3 linked regions of the Marinoscillum sp. 108 genome follow. The protein of the gene in region 2 interacts with the protein of the main gene of each other region in a pairwise test. Links are inferred from orthologs where the notes say so. Each region holds a gene or a part of one and is shown on either strand. Other genes may lie near its edges.

Region 1 (2,804 bases), on a different replicon or contig from region 2:
TTCTTTACAGACCAGCTGGAAATTATGAGTTTGCTGAATGCGGGCAATACCGATTATGTACTGGGTCAGTCTATTAGTATGTTGGATCTGAAGGCTTTAGAGTTGCGCGTGGAGGCGAATCCTTTTGTGAAGGAAGCGCAGATCTACAGAGATGTAAAAGGGAACCTCGTCGTGAACGTGGAGCAAGCTCAACCGATCGCGAGAATTTTCAATCGGAATGGCCCGGACCAATACATTGATGCGGATGGCACCCTGCTGCCCACTAATGCACGACATACCGCTCGTGTGCCTATTCTCGAGCTCGAGCGCTCCTTTAGCTGGGCTGAAAATATTACTGAGACGGATTATGGAAAGGATATACTGAAGATGCTGAAGTATGTGGAGAAGGATGAGTTTTGGAGAGCACAGATTGCACAGATAGTGATCGCCAGAGATGGAGAGCTTACGTTGCTCCCACAGGTGACCAAGCAGGAAATTAAATTCGGAATGCCAGATGACCTGGAAGGGAAGTTTAAAAAACTTAAGATTTTTTACAAAGAGATCTTGCCAAACAAAGGGTGGAATACCTACAGTTTGGTAAACCTCAAGTTTAAGGATCAAATCGTCTGTGAATAAAAATATGAGTCTTCGGACTGAAACTGAAAATTGCTAAAGAAATGGAAGATAAAATCATCGTCGGACTGGACATAGGTACCACCAAGATATGCGTCATCGTAGGGCGTAAAAATGAATTTGGTAAGCTGGAGGTGTTGGGCATGGGCAAGGCAGTATCTGACGGAGTGATCCGCGGTATTGTCACCAACATTGACAAAACAGTGAATGCCATTGAAAAGGCTGTTGCAGAGGCCAGTGAGCAGTCGGGTATTGATATCCGGGTGGTCAACGTTGGCATTGCCGGTCAGCACATCAAGAGCGCTGTGCATCACGGATCTATCACCCGCGATAGCGACGATGAGATCACCGTGGAGGATGTGAACAGACTTACCAATGATATGTACCGTATCGTGATTCCTCCGGGGAGCGAGATCATTCACGTGATGCCGCAGGATTACATCATCGACTATGAGGATGGTATCAAAGATCCTGTGGGAATGTCTGGGGTGAAGATGGAAGCAGACTTCCACATCATCACGGCGCAGACCAACGCCATCAATAATATCAATAAGTGCGTGCGCAGAGCAGGCCTTGATATCGAAAATCTTATCCTGGAACCTTTAGCATCCAGTTTGGCAGTGTTGAGTGATGAAGAAAAAGAAGCCGGCGTTTGTCTGGTGGACATAGGTGGTGGTACTACCGATATCGCAGTATTTTATGATAATATCATACGTCACACTGCAGTCATTCCATTTGGTGGCAACATCATCACTTCAGACATCAAGCAGGGCTGTATGGTGATGGAGCACCAGGCTGAGCAGTTGAAGACCAAATTTGGGCGGGCCATTTCTGAAGAGGCCAATCCAAATGAGATTGTATCTATTCCCGGATTGAGAAACAGGGCACCAAAGGAGATTTCATTGAAAAATCTGGCCCATGTGATCGAAGCTCGTATGGAAGAGATCATAGAGATGGTGCACACTGAGATTATCACTTCTGGGTTTCATAAAAAACTGGCAGCTGGTATCGTGGTGACTGGCGGTGGCTCGCAGCTCACCAATTTGCAGCAGTTGTTTGAGTATATGACTGGGCTGGATACACGCATTGGTTACCCCAATGAACACCTCGGCAAGAGCAAGGTGGACGCAGTGAAGAGTCCGATGTATGCTACCTCCGTAGGTTTGGTGCTATCAGGCTTTAGGGCCATAGACATCAGGGAGGACCGATATAATGAGAAAATTGCTAAAGGCAAGGCCTTGAAACCTCGCAATAAGCAGGGAGCTAAGTTTTTTCAGAATATTCTGGAGAAAACCAAGGGACTTTTGATCGATGATATCGATGATGAAAGGGATTATTAATAAGATAGAGTATTTGAAAATTGATAGAAGTGCTGTTCGTCATTCAGCCTTCGAATATTAAACGATAACGTCATGGCAGAAAATATGTATCAATTTGATTTACCCTCGCACCACAAATCCATCATTAAAGTGATCGGAGTAGGTGGAGGAGGAAGTAACGCCGTAAATCACATGTATAACCTTGGAATCAAGGATGTAGAGTTTGTGGTTTGTAACACTGATATTCAGGCGCTGGAGAGCAGTCCGGTACCTAATAAGCTTCAGCTGGGGGTAAACCTCACGGCTGGCCTGGGAGCAGGAGCAAATCCTGAAAAAGGTAAACATGCAGCGCTCGAGTCTACAGAAGACATTCGTGAGATGCTGTCTGAAGATACTAAAATGGTGTTCATCACTGCCGGAATGGGCGGTGGTACAGGTACAGGGGCCGCTCCGGTGATCGCACAGATCGCCAAGGAGATGGACATCCTGACCGTGGGTATTGTCACAGCGCCCTTTATGTTTGAAGGGCGTAAGAAAATTCAGGCCGCTAATGATGGTATTGCTGAGCTAAAAGCCAACTGTGATACCGTTCTGGTCATCCTCAATGACAAACTGAGGGAGATTTTTGGCAACCTGCCGATCAGAGAAGCCTTCGGTCAGGCGGACAATGTATTGACCACTGCGGCCAAAGGGATTGCTGAGATCATCACGGTGCCTGGTTATGTGAATGTGGATTTTGAGGATGTGAAAACCGTGATGAAAAATGCGGGTGCCGCTGTGATGGGCTCTGCACAGACACATGGTGAAAACAGAGGCCGACGTGCCGCTGAGGAAGCCCTCAATTCGCCACTGCTCAACAATCAGAATGTGAAT
Region 2 (7,126 bases):
GTATTTTTCTATCACTAGACTGGCTGTGCTACCTGCAGCACGTCCACCCCAGCCGGCATTTTCCACATAGACTGCTATGGCTATCTGCGGATCGTCCTTTGGAGCAAAACCCATAAAGCCGGAGTGGTCCATTCCATGGGGGTTTTCTACCGTACTGGTTTTGCCACATATGGGCAAATCAGGGATATACGCGCGTCTACCGGAACCTTCCTCTATCACTTTCTCCATACCGTCTATCACCACTCCAAAATACTCAGGCTTAATGTCAATGCTGTTTTTTTCAATTTTCAGGGCGGGTTCGCCTTCCACTGATTTTACAATGTGCGGTGTATAATAGTATCCTTTATTGGCTAATATGGCTCCAAGGTTAGCCATCTGTAGTGGGGTAACGAGCAGCTCACCCTGTCCGATGCTGAGGGAGTAGATATTGCTGAATGCCCACCGGTTGGTGCCAATGTATCGGTCGTAATATTGAATATTGGGGACCAACCCGGCTTGTTCATTGGGAATGTCCACGCCCAGTCTGCGGCCCAGCCCAAATTGATTGACATACCCGTTCCATTTTTCCAATCCTATTCGCGAATCAATAAACCTGCTTTCGTGCTCACCTTGTTCGATCACCCTTTTGAATACCTTGTAGAAGTAATTATTCGACGAATAGGTGATGGCTTTTACCACATCATAACTCCCGATGGGAGCGAGATCACCGATGAGGTTGCCTTCACAGTAGATCTGTTCTCTGGGCCTCAATACACCTTCCTCCATGGCGATGAGCGCCTGGAGGGTCTTAAACATAGATCCCGGAGGATACATGGCCTGCAAAGGCCGGTTGAAAAGCGGAGTAAGAGAGTCCTCTCTGATCTTCTGGAAATTTTTACCCAGATCTCGCCCACTGAGTAGCGCAGGATCATAGGAAGGTGTGGAAACCATCGCTAGTATTTCACCGGTTCTCGGATCAATGGCTACTAAACCCGCCACTTTACCTTTCAGTAACTTTTCGGCATACTCCTGAAGTTCCGTATTGATGGTGAGGTGAATGCTCTTGCCAGGAATAGACACCGTATCGAAGGCTCCGTCCCTAAACTTTCCTTTCTCCACGCCCTGAACGTTGACAATCTTATACCTCAGTCCTCTTTTGCCCCTGAGCTTTTCTTCATATTGCTTTTCTACCCCGGAAATCCCAATGTAGTCACCAGACTTGTAGTAGTTGCTGGTGTCCCGGATAATCTGACTCCTGTTGATCTCGCCCACATATCCCAGTGTATTGGAGAGCATGTTGTGCTGATAGCCTCTTACTGTACGGGGTAGCACATAGAAGCCATCATAGGCGACCAACCGATCTTGTATTTTGGCGAAAAAATCATTGGGTATCTGCTCCATAAACTTGGATGCCAGAATAGAGGAATACTTTCGGGCCTTCTGATACCTGGACACGAAGGTCTGATGGTCAATTTCTAAAAGCTTTATTAAATCGGAGGAATCGCTCAGGTTCACTTCCTTGGGCACAATCATGAGGTCATACACAGGCGTGTTGTAAACCATCAGTTCGCCAAACCGATCGTACATCAACCCGCGGAAAGGGTAATCCACTATTTTCTGAACAATGTTGTTCTCAGCAGCTAGCTTATACTCATCGTCTATCACCTGTATGGAGAACAAACGGATAGAAAAGATGAGTGCCACCAACAAAATAAAACCTTGTATGATGATTGCTCTGGTGTTCATATTCTTCTTGCTTTCGGGGCCATCAGGAAGCTGAGCCCAAATACAATGATGAAACTATACAGAGCGCTGTATAGTATTTTACTGAACAAAAATCCGAATGAATTAAATCCACCATTTTCTACTGTAAAAATGATGATGTGATGAATGAATATAAGAGGTAGGAGATATTTGATAGATCCCCAGACTTTCAATTCATTCCAGTCAAGGTAAACATCATCATCGGAGGTGCCCATCATGAGGTTAAACCAGCCATCTTTTACAAAAGCTACGAGAATGCATGCTGAGGCATGTATGCCCGGGGTGTTTGAAAAGGCATCAATGATGAGGCCTGTCAGAAAGGCGATGACCATGGTCAGGCTCCTGTTCAAAGCATAAGGCAAAAAGAGAATAAAACCGATGTAGAAAAAACCGAAAGCACTATTGAACAAAATAAGCTTATACAAAAAAGGTATCTGTATCACCAAAAAGACGATAAAATGCAAAACCTGCTGTTGTATGTTGACTCGGATCATTGCACCATTTGGGTTTCGGTTTCCAGACTATCCTGCTCAGCTTTCATTACATTTTGTACCAGGTACACATATTCCAGCGAGCTGAAATCCACAGCCAGACTGATCTTGGCTTCATAAAAAACGTCGTTGTCTTCCAACTGATACTCGCTGATGGTGCCGATTGGTATGTTTTCAGGGAATACCGCATTGAACCCCGACGTGACAATGGTGTCCCCAATATTGATGGGGATGTGCCTTGGGATGTATTTCAATGAAGCTTCCAAGGGGCTGTTTCCATCCCACTGAACAGTACAGAGGGTGCGGGTGCGTTTTACAGAGCTGGAAATCATCAGATTTCTATGAAGCAGTGAGGTGACCGTAGCAAAATTGCCGGATACAGACTTCACCTGACCAACAACTCCTTCCCCACCTATTACACCCATACCCGGTAGCACCTGATCTTTTGATCCTACATCCAGAGTGAGGTAATTCATAGATCGCTGGAATGTGTTGTTGATCACCTTGGCCTTGAACAGATTATATTTTCTGACCGAAGAATCTATTTCCACAAGTCCCAGACTCACATTGGCCAGTTGCTCACGCAGAAGCAAGTTTTCACGGATCAGTTGATCGTTGATCGTTTTTAGCTGGAAGTAATCTCCGGTGTTGCTGGTGAGGGTGTTGATGCCGGCTACCAGCCTGTTTGATGAGTTAAGGAATGCAGCATTTGGCTGATTGTTGTAACCGATAATCAGCCAGGCACATATCCCTTCCAATAGCAGAAATAACCCAAAGGTTCTAAACCGATAGAGGAAGTAGAGTAAATTTTGCATTCAGAAATTACGTCATTAAAACAGGCTTGAACTGGTTCAGGTTTTTCAGTGCCAGTCCGGTGCCTCTTACCACTGCTCTCAATGGATCCTCAGCGATATGTATTGGTAGTTTGGTTTTCATAGAGAGCCTCTTGTCAAGGCCCCTGAGCAATGCACCACCCCCTGTTAGGTAGATACCATTGTCGTAGATATCTGCAGAAAGCTCCGGCGGAGATATCTCCAATGCTTTAAGTACAGCTTCTTCTATTTTGGATACTGACTTGTCAATGGCAAAAGCGATTTCGGAGTAAGAGATCTTGATCACTTTTGGAATACCCGTCATCAAATCACGACCTCTGATCTCATAATCTTCCGGTCCGTCATCCAGTTCGGTAAGGGCTGATCCTACCTCAATTTTCACCCGCTCGGCGGTTCGCTCACCAATCAGCAGGTTGTGCTGACGTCTCATGTAGTCAAGAATGTCTTTGTTGAATGAGTCACCGGCCACACGAATGGACTGGTCACACACTATACCGCTCAAAGCAATAACAGCGATCTCTGTGGTACCTCCCCCGATATCTACGATCATGGAGCCTATAGGCTGCTCAATGTTGATGCCGATACCGATGGCAGCGGCTATCGGTTCATGGATCATGTAGACCTCCTTGGCTCCTGCATGCTCTGCAGAGTCACGTACCGCTCGTTTTTCCACTTCGGTGATTCCCGACGGTATGCAGATGACCATTCTGTGAGAAGAGGGCAACCATTTTTTGTTGCCATTGTCGATCATTTTAATCATCCCTCTGATCATGTGCTCTGCAGCATGGAAGTCGGCAATCACACCGTCTTTAAGAGGACGGATGGTCTTGATATTTTCGTGGGTTTTTTCATGCATCTGCATCGCCTCACGACCTATCGCCAAAACTTTATTGCTGTTTTTGTCGATGGCAATGATAGAAGGCTCATCCACCACAATTTTGTCCTTGCTAATGATTAAGGTATTGGCTGTGCCTAAGTCTATCGCTATGTCACTGTTGAAGAAATCAAAAAAACCCATGTTCTGCTCGCTGTATTATTGGTAGGGAAAGCTACGAATTTAATATGTATTGTACTGTTTTACTAATGTTTAAAATGACGGGTTCCTGTAAAGACCATAGACATGCCATTTTGATCACAATAGTCGATAGAAAGCTGGTCTTTCACTGAGCCTCCTGGCTGGATCACCGCTTTTATCCCTGCTTTATCGGCTATTTCCACGCAATCGGGAAATGGGAAGAAAGCATCTGAGGCCATGACAGCTCCCTGAAGATCAAAACCAAACTTCTGAGCCTTGGCAATGGCCTGCTCCAGGGCATCTACGCGCGAAGTTTGCCCTACACCACTGGCGTACAGTTGCCCGTCTTTTGCCAGAATGATGGTGTTGGATTTAGACTGTTTACAAACTTTTGAAGCAAACAAGAGGCTCTTTACGTCCTCAGTCGATGGAGCTACTTTGGTCACCACTTTCAAATGTTCCTCATTGTCAGTGATGTTGTCATAGTCTTGCACCAAAGTGCCGTTGAGCATGCTCTTATGGATCTTTTCCCTGTTCCAGCTTTTCTTCTGGACCAAAAGGATTCTGTTTTTCTTTTGTTGTAATACGGTGAGCGCCTCATCGCTGAATGCAGGGGCAATCAATATTTCAAAGAACAGGCTGTGCATTTCTTCGGCAGCTTCCTTGGTGATTTCCTGATTGCAAATGAGCACCCCGCCAAAGGCTGAAATGGTGTCAGCAGCAAACGCTTTTTGGTAAGCAGTTTTGACATCATTGCCAGTGGCTACGCCGCATGCATTGTTGTGCTTCAGTATTGCAAAGGCTGTCTCATCTTTGAATTCTCCAATGAGCTGTATGGCAGCCTCTATGTCCACGAGGTTGTTATAAGAAATCTCCTTGCCATGAATCTGATCAAAATAAGATTCAGACTCTTCGTAAAACACTCCCTGCTGGTGGGGATTTTCACCATATCTCAGCACTTTTCCATTGGCTCCACTTACCTTGAATGAAGGAACAGAATTATCTCTGTTCATGTAGGTAAAAATGGCTGAGTCGTAATGGGAGGAAGTGTCAAAGGCCCGGGTAGCAAACAGCTTTCTGTCTGCCAGTTCCGTATTTCCGTTTTTGTTATTCAGGAGGTCCAGCAGATCTCCGTAGTAGTTACGAGAGCTTACAATCAGCACATCCTGAAAGTTTTTAGCCGCTCCTCTAATGAGTGCAATGCCACCAATATCTATTTTTTCGATGATATCCTCTTCACTGGCACCGCTGGCTACGGTTTCCTCAAAAGGATAGAGGTCCACGATTACCAGATCGATGGCAGGTATTTCAAATTGCTCTTTTTCTTTTTGATCTCCCTCGTAGTCTCTGCGGTGCAGAATCCCTCCGAAGATTTTCGGATGTAAGGTTTTCACCCTGCCGCCAAAAATAGAAGGGTACTCGGTGATATCTTCCACCGGTGTGACGGCCACATTCATGTCCTCAATGAATTTTTGAGTCCCTCCTGTGGAGTAGAGTTTTACCCCCAATTCGTTGAGTTTTTCAACGATTGGAGCCAATCCATCCTTATAAAAAACTGAAATTAGTGCTGATTTGATCTTTACTTCGCTCATCTATCTGAAAATAAGCTGCAAAGCTAAAGATTTATCATGTTTTTAAGGTGCTATCCCTGATGTAATCCTCCACTATTTGCGGAAAATACTGATGTTCCAAAGCGTGGATTCTCGAAGCAAGGGCATCTGGTGTGTCTTCAGGAGAAATGTCACAACTCGCCTGAAAAAGGATGCGGCCATCATCATATTTCTCGTTGACCAGGTGGATGGTGATCCCTGAGGTTTTCTCTTTTTGAGCAATGACAGCTTCATGTACGTGACTTCCGTACATCCCCTTTCCTCCATATTTAGGCAAAAGCGACGGATGAATGTTAATGATTTTATTTTCAAAAGCCTGGATCAGGTAGTCTGGGATCTTCCAGAGGAAGCCCGCCAATACAATGTAATCAACCTCATGGCGCGCCAGTACTTTCAGAAAAGCAGAAGAGATAAATTCCGTTTTGGAACAGGTGAAGGACGGAATTCCCAATTTTTTGGCTCGTTCCAGCACGTATGCCTCGGGCTTATTGGATAGTATGACAGAGGTATTGATTCCGTCTACCTGACTAAAATGTTTGACTAGCTGCTCGGCATTGGTGCCGCTTCCCGATGCAAAAATGGCAATGTTCAAATCCATGTTTTTATGAGTATCATACTCACTAGCCCCGATAGGATAATGAGGTTGGTAAATTTAACCAGGGAATTGTATTCTTTCTGCCGATCTGCCATCACCAGCCGATAGATAAACCAGAGAAAAACGGGAACGAGTCCCAAAAAGTAATATCGGACCAACCAAATGTCTACGGTGATCAGAAAGGAGACCAGAAGACCAGCACTCCCCAGGCAGACCAGATAGATGAAGAGTTTGGCTCCTCGAATACCGAAGATCACGGGAATGCTTTGACAGCCGAAGGTGGCGTCTCCTTTCACATCTTCTATGTCTTTGAGCACTTCTCGTATCAGGATAATCGCCATGGCGAAGAGCGAATAGATGTAGACCAGTACTTCGTTGCGCTGTAGGTATACGATCACGACAAGAAGTGTAAGTCCCGTCAGCATGGCGATGACTACATTGCCAATCAGCGTGATTCGGCGGAGGTAGTTGGAGTAGTACCAGAGGAAGAAGGAAGAAACTATATGAAGTACGCCAATTTTGATATCCAGATAAAATCCCAGACCTATCCCCCCAAGTGTCAGGAGAAAATGAGCTAACATGGCCAGGCGCCTTCTAAACATGGTGCCCACCACTACTTTTTGTGGCCGGTTGATCATGTCTATTTTCTGATCGTAGTAGTCGTTGATGATGTAACCGCCGGCGGCTATCATCATGGTGCTGACCACCATTGCAAAAAAACCAAGACCTGCTATTTGCTCATTTTTATGAGGGTAGGTGCTTACCAGAAACAAAGCAGTGAGGTACTGAGTAGCTCCAATCACGATCAGGTTAGGGATGCGACTCGCAATTAGAAACCC
Region 3 (2,828 bases), on a different replicon or contig from region 2:
GAAACAGGGCACCAAAGGAGATTTCATTGAAAAATCTGGCCCATGTGATCGAAGCTCGTATGGAAGAGATCATAGAGATGGTGCACACTGAGATTATCACTTCTGGGTTTCATAAAAAACTGGCAGCTGGTATCGTGGTGACTGGCGGTGGCTCGCAGCTCACCAATTTGCAGCAGTTGTTTGAGTATATGACTGGGCTGGATACACGCATTGGTTACCCCAATGAACACCTCGGCAAGAGCAAGGTGGACGCAGTGAAGAGTCCGATGTATGCTACCTCCGTAGGTTTGGTGCTATCAGGCTTTAGGGCCATAGACATCAGGGAGGACCGATATAATGAGAAAATTGCTAAAGGCAAGGCCTTGAAACCTCGCAATAAGCAGGGAGCTAAGTTTTTTCAGAATATTCTGGAGAAAACCAAGGGACTTTTGATCGATGATATCGATGATGAAAGGGATTATTAATAAGATAGAGTATTTGAAAATTGATAGAAGTGCTGTTCGTCATTCAGCCTTCGAATATTAAACGATAACGTCATGGCAGAAAATATGTATCAATTTGATTTACCCTCGCACCACAAATCCATCATTAAAGTGATCGGAGTAGGTGGAGGAGGAAGTAACGCCGTAAATCACATGTATAACCTTGGAATCAAGGATGTAGAGTTTGTGGTTTGTAACACTGATATTCAGGCGCTGGAGAGCAGTCCGGTACCTAATAAGCTTCAGCTGGGGGTAAACCTCACGGCTGGCCTGGGAGCAGGAGCAAATCCTGAAAAAGGTAAACATGCAGCGCTCGAGTCTACAGAAGACATTCGTGAGATGCTGTCTGAAGATACTAAAATGGTGTTCATCACTGCCGGAATGGGCGGTGGTACAGGTACAGGGGCCGCTCCGGTGATCGCACAGATCGCCAAGGAGATGGACATCCTGACCGTGGGTATTGTCACAGCGCCCTTTATGTTTGAAGGGCGTAAGAAAATTCAGGCCGCTAATGATGGTATTGCTGAGCTAAAAGCCAACTGTGATACCGTTCTGGTCATCCTCAATGACAAACTGAGGGAGATTTTTGGCAACCTGCCGATCAGAGAAGCCTTCGGTCAGGCGGACAATGTATTGACCACTGCGGCCAAAGGGATTGCTGAGATCATCACGGTGCCTGGTTATGTGAATGTGGATTTTGAGGATGTGAAAACCGTGATGAAAAATGCGGGTGCCGCTGTGATGGGCTCTGCACAGACACATGGTGAAAACAGAGGCCGACGTGCCGCTGAGGAAGCCCTCAATTCGCCACTGCTCAACAATCAGAATGTGAATGGTGCTGACAAAATCCTTCTCTCCATCATGTCCGGTGAGGACGCTGAGTTGCAGATGGATGAATTGGCAGATATCACAGATTACATGCAGGAGTTTGCGGGTGAGGATGCTGAGGTGATCTTCGGTCACGGCGTGGATGCCGACCTGGGCATGAACATACGGGTGACGGTCATTGCGACCGGATTCGGTGGTGTACAGGAGATCCAGCCTATAGCCAGAAAGCAAAACACCACACCAGCACCTGATTCCAAGCGTGTTTACGATTTGGAGTCATCGCGTCAGATCAAGCTGTTTGACAGTGCCAAGGACGATGAGGAGGATGAAGACGATTTTGAAGAGAAGAAAGAAACGCCCAAAAGGGATAGCTTCACATATGATTTTCTCAAAGACGAAATCAAAAAGGCCGTAGAGGAAGAAGATGAGCTGGATGACAATGACTTTGAGTTTGACCTGGGAGGCGGCTATGAAGTGTTTGATGAAAGTGACGAGGAGGAGGAAGATGAGAAGGAAGCAGACGACGATTTTTTCTCAATAGAAAGCCTGGAGCGCAATCACAGCCCTTCTAAAAAGCTGGAGTTGATGGAGCAGCGCAGAAAGCGTGAGCAAATGTTGGAGGGAACCAGTAAAGAAGATCTTTCGACCCAGAACTTTAAAGAGAAGTTTGATGTACCCGCTTACGAGCGTAAAAAGGTGACTTTTGCGAAAGTTCCACACAGTTCTGAGCGCAATATTTCAAAGTTCAATCTTACGGATGATAATCAGATACTTGGAAACAATAAGTATCTCCATGACAATGTAGATTAAGGCAGTTTTCTGCACATGACGAGGGTTGCCCAATTTATTGGGCGACCTTATTTTGTATAAAACACAGGAATGCTTGATTAAAATATTTCAATTGAGCCTTCGTTTTATTAAACTTGGACTTGAGTACCTTAATATCTTAGAAAATGAAAAAAGCGTGGGCCAACTTTGTTAAGACTTTTCAGCCAAAATACAGCGTAGTGGTGAATATGTATCATGTGGTGCCAGGCACCCCGGTGAAGAAACATGCTCATAAGCATGAGTTTGGAAAGGGCGAGCTGGATGAAGCTTCTATTTTCTTCCACAAAGTAGTTAAGAGGCACTCTCAGTTGGGTTTCCCAAATACGGAGGTGCAATTGATCAAGGGTAAGAAAACGGTGGTACAGGCGAAAAACTACGGTCCTGTGGAACTCGTGAAGGGCCTCAATGTCCAGAGTGCTTGACACATAGGATAGCATAAAAGCATTTTGAAAGCTCCCGTTGGGAGCTTTTTTTGTTATCGCCCTCTTTTTAATTGGCTCCCTTCAAGTGTTCAGTTACCACACGATAGATATTCAGGACGAGGGTCACCCCAATGAGTACAATGCAGCCGATGTAAAAATAGGGGGGAGAACCGAGCGGTTTAGGGCTGAAGAGCCGACCCACATAGGTCTGGAGAAAGATGATTTCGAGACCTATCAGGAAGACCAATATCCCCCAGTAGAGAGGTGT

The links. Proteins that work in one complex are often made in the same cells at the same time.
Region 1: the proteins of GV030_RS13005 (region 2) and ftsA interact in binary tests that used the Escherichia coli proteins (3 or more experiments, as listed by UniProt). The link is inferred for Marinoscillum sp. 108 from one-to-one orthologs.
Region 3: the proteins of GV030_RS13005 (region 2) and ftsZ interact in binary tests that used the Escherichia coli proteins (3 or more experiments, as listed by UniProt). The link is inferred for Marinoscillum sp. 108 from one-to-one orthologs.

Annotation. Positions count from the first base shown.
Region 1 is NZ_LR734817.1:128,405-131,208, reverse strand. It holds ftsA (cell division protein FtsA), read left to right. Parts: upstream 1-656; coding sequence 657-1,952; downstream 1,953-2,804. Other genes in the region: ftsZ (cell division protein FtsZ), read left to right, coding at 2,025-2,804; GV030_RS17880 (cell division protein FtsQ/DivIB), read left to right, coding at 1-615. UniProt on the Escherichia coli protein: Essential cell division protein that assists in the assembly of the Z ring. May serve as the principal membrane anchor for the Z ring.
Region 2 is NZ_LR734808.1:3,211,699-3,218,824, forward strand. The notes cover bases 2,072-4,953. They hold GV030_RS13005 (rod shape-determining protein), read right to left. Parts: upstream 4,086-4,953; coding sequence 3,057-4,085; downstream 2,072-3,056. Other genes in these bases: GV030_RS12995 (hypothetical protein), read right to left, coding at 2,072-2,237; mreC (rod shape-determining protein MreC), read right to left, coding at 2,234-3,049; purH (bifunctional phosphoribosylaminoimidazolecarboxamide formyltransferase/IMP cyclohydrolase), read right to left, coding at 4,148-4,953. Outside these bases: GV030_RS12990 (penicillin-binding transpeptidase domain-containing protein), read right to left, coding at 1-1,725; more of GV030_RS12995, read right to left, coding at 1,722-2,071; more of purH, read right to left, coding at 4,954-5,674; purN (phosphoribosylglycinamide formyltransferase), read right to left, coding at 5,709-6,290; GV030_RS13020 (geranylgeranylglycerol-phosphate geranylgeranyltransferase), read right to left, coding at 6,281-7,126. UniProt on the Escherichia coli protein: Forms membrane-associated dynamic filaments that are essential for cell shape determination. Acts by regulating cell wall synthesis and cell elongation, and thus cell shape.
Region 3 is NZ_LR734817.1:126,893-129,720, reverse strand. It holds ftsZ (cell division protein FtsZ), read left to right. Parts: upstream 1-536; coding sequence 537-2,120; downstream 2,121-2,828. Other genes in the region: GV030_RS17860 (hypothetical protein), read right to left, coding at 2,628-2,828; GV030_RS17865 (hypothetical protein), read left to right, coding at 2,264-2,560; ftsA (cell division protein FtsA), read left to right, coding at 1-464. UniProt on the Escherichia coli protein: Essential cell division protein that forms a contractile ring structure (Z ring) at the future cell division site. The regulation of the ring assembly controls the timing and the location of cell division.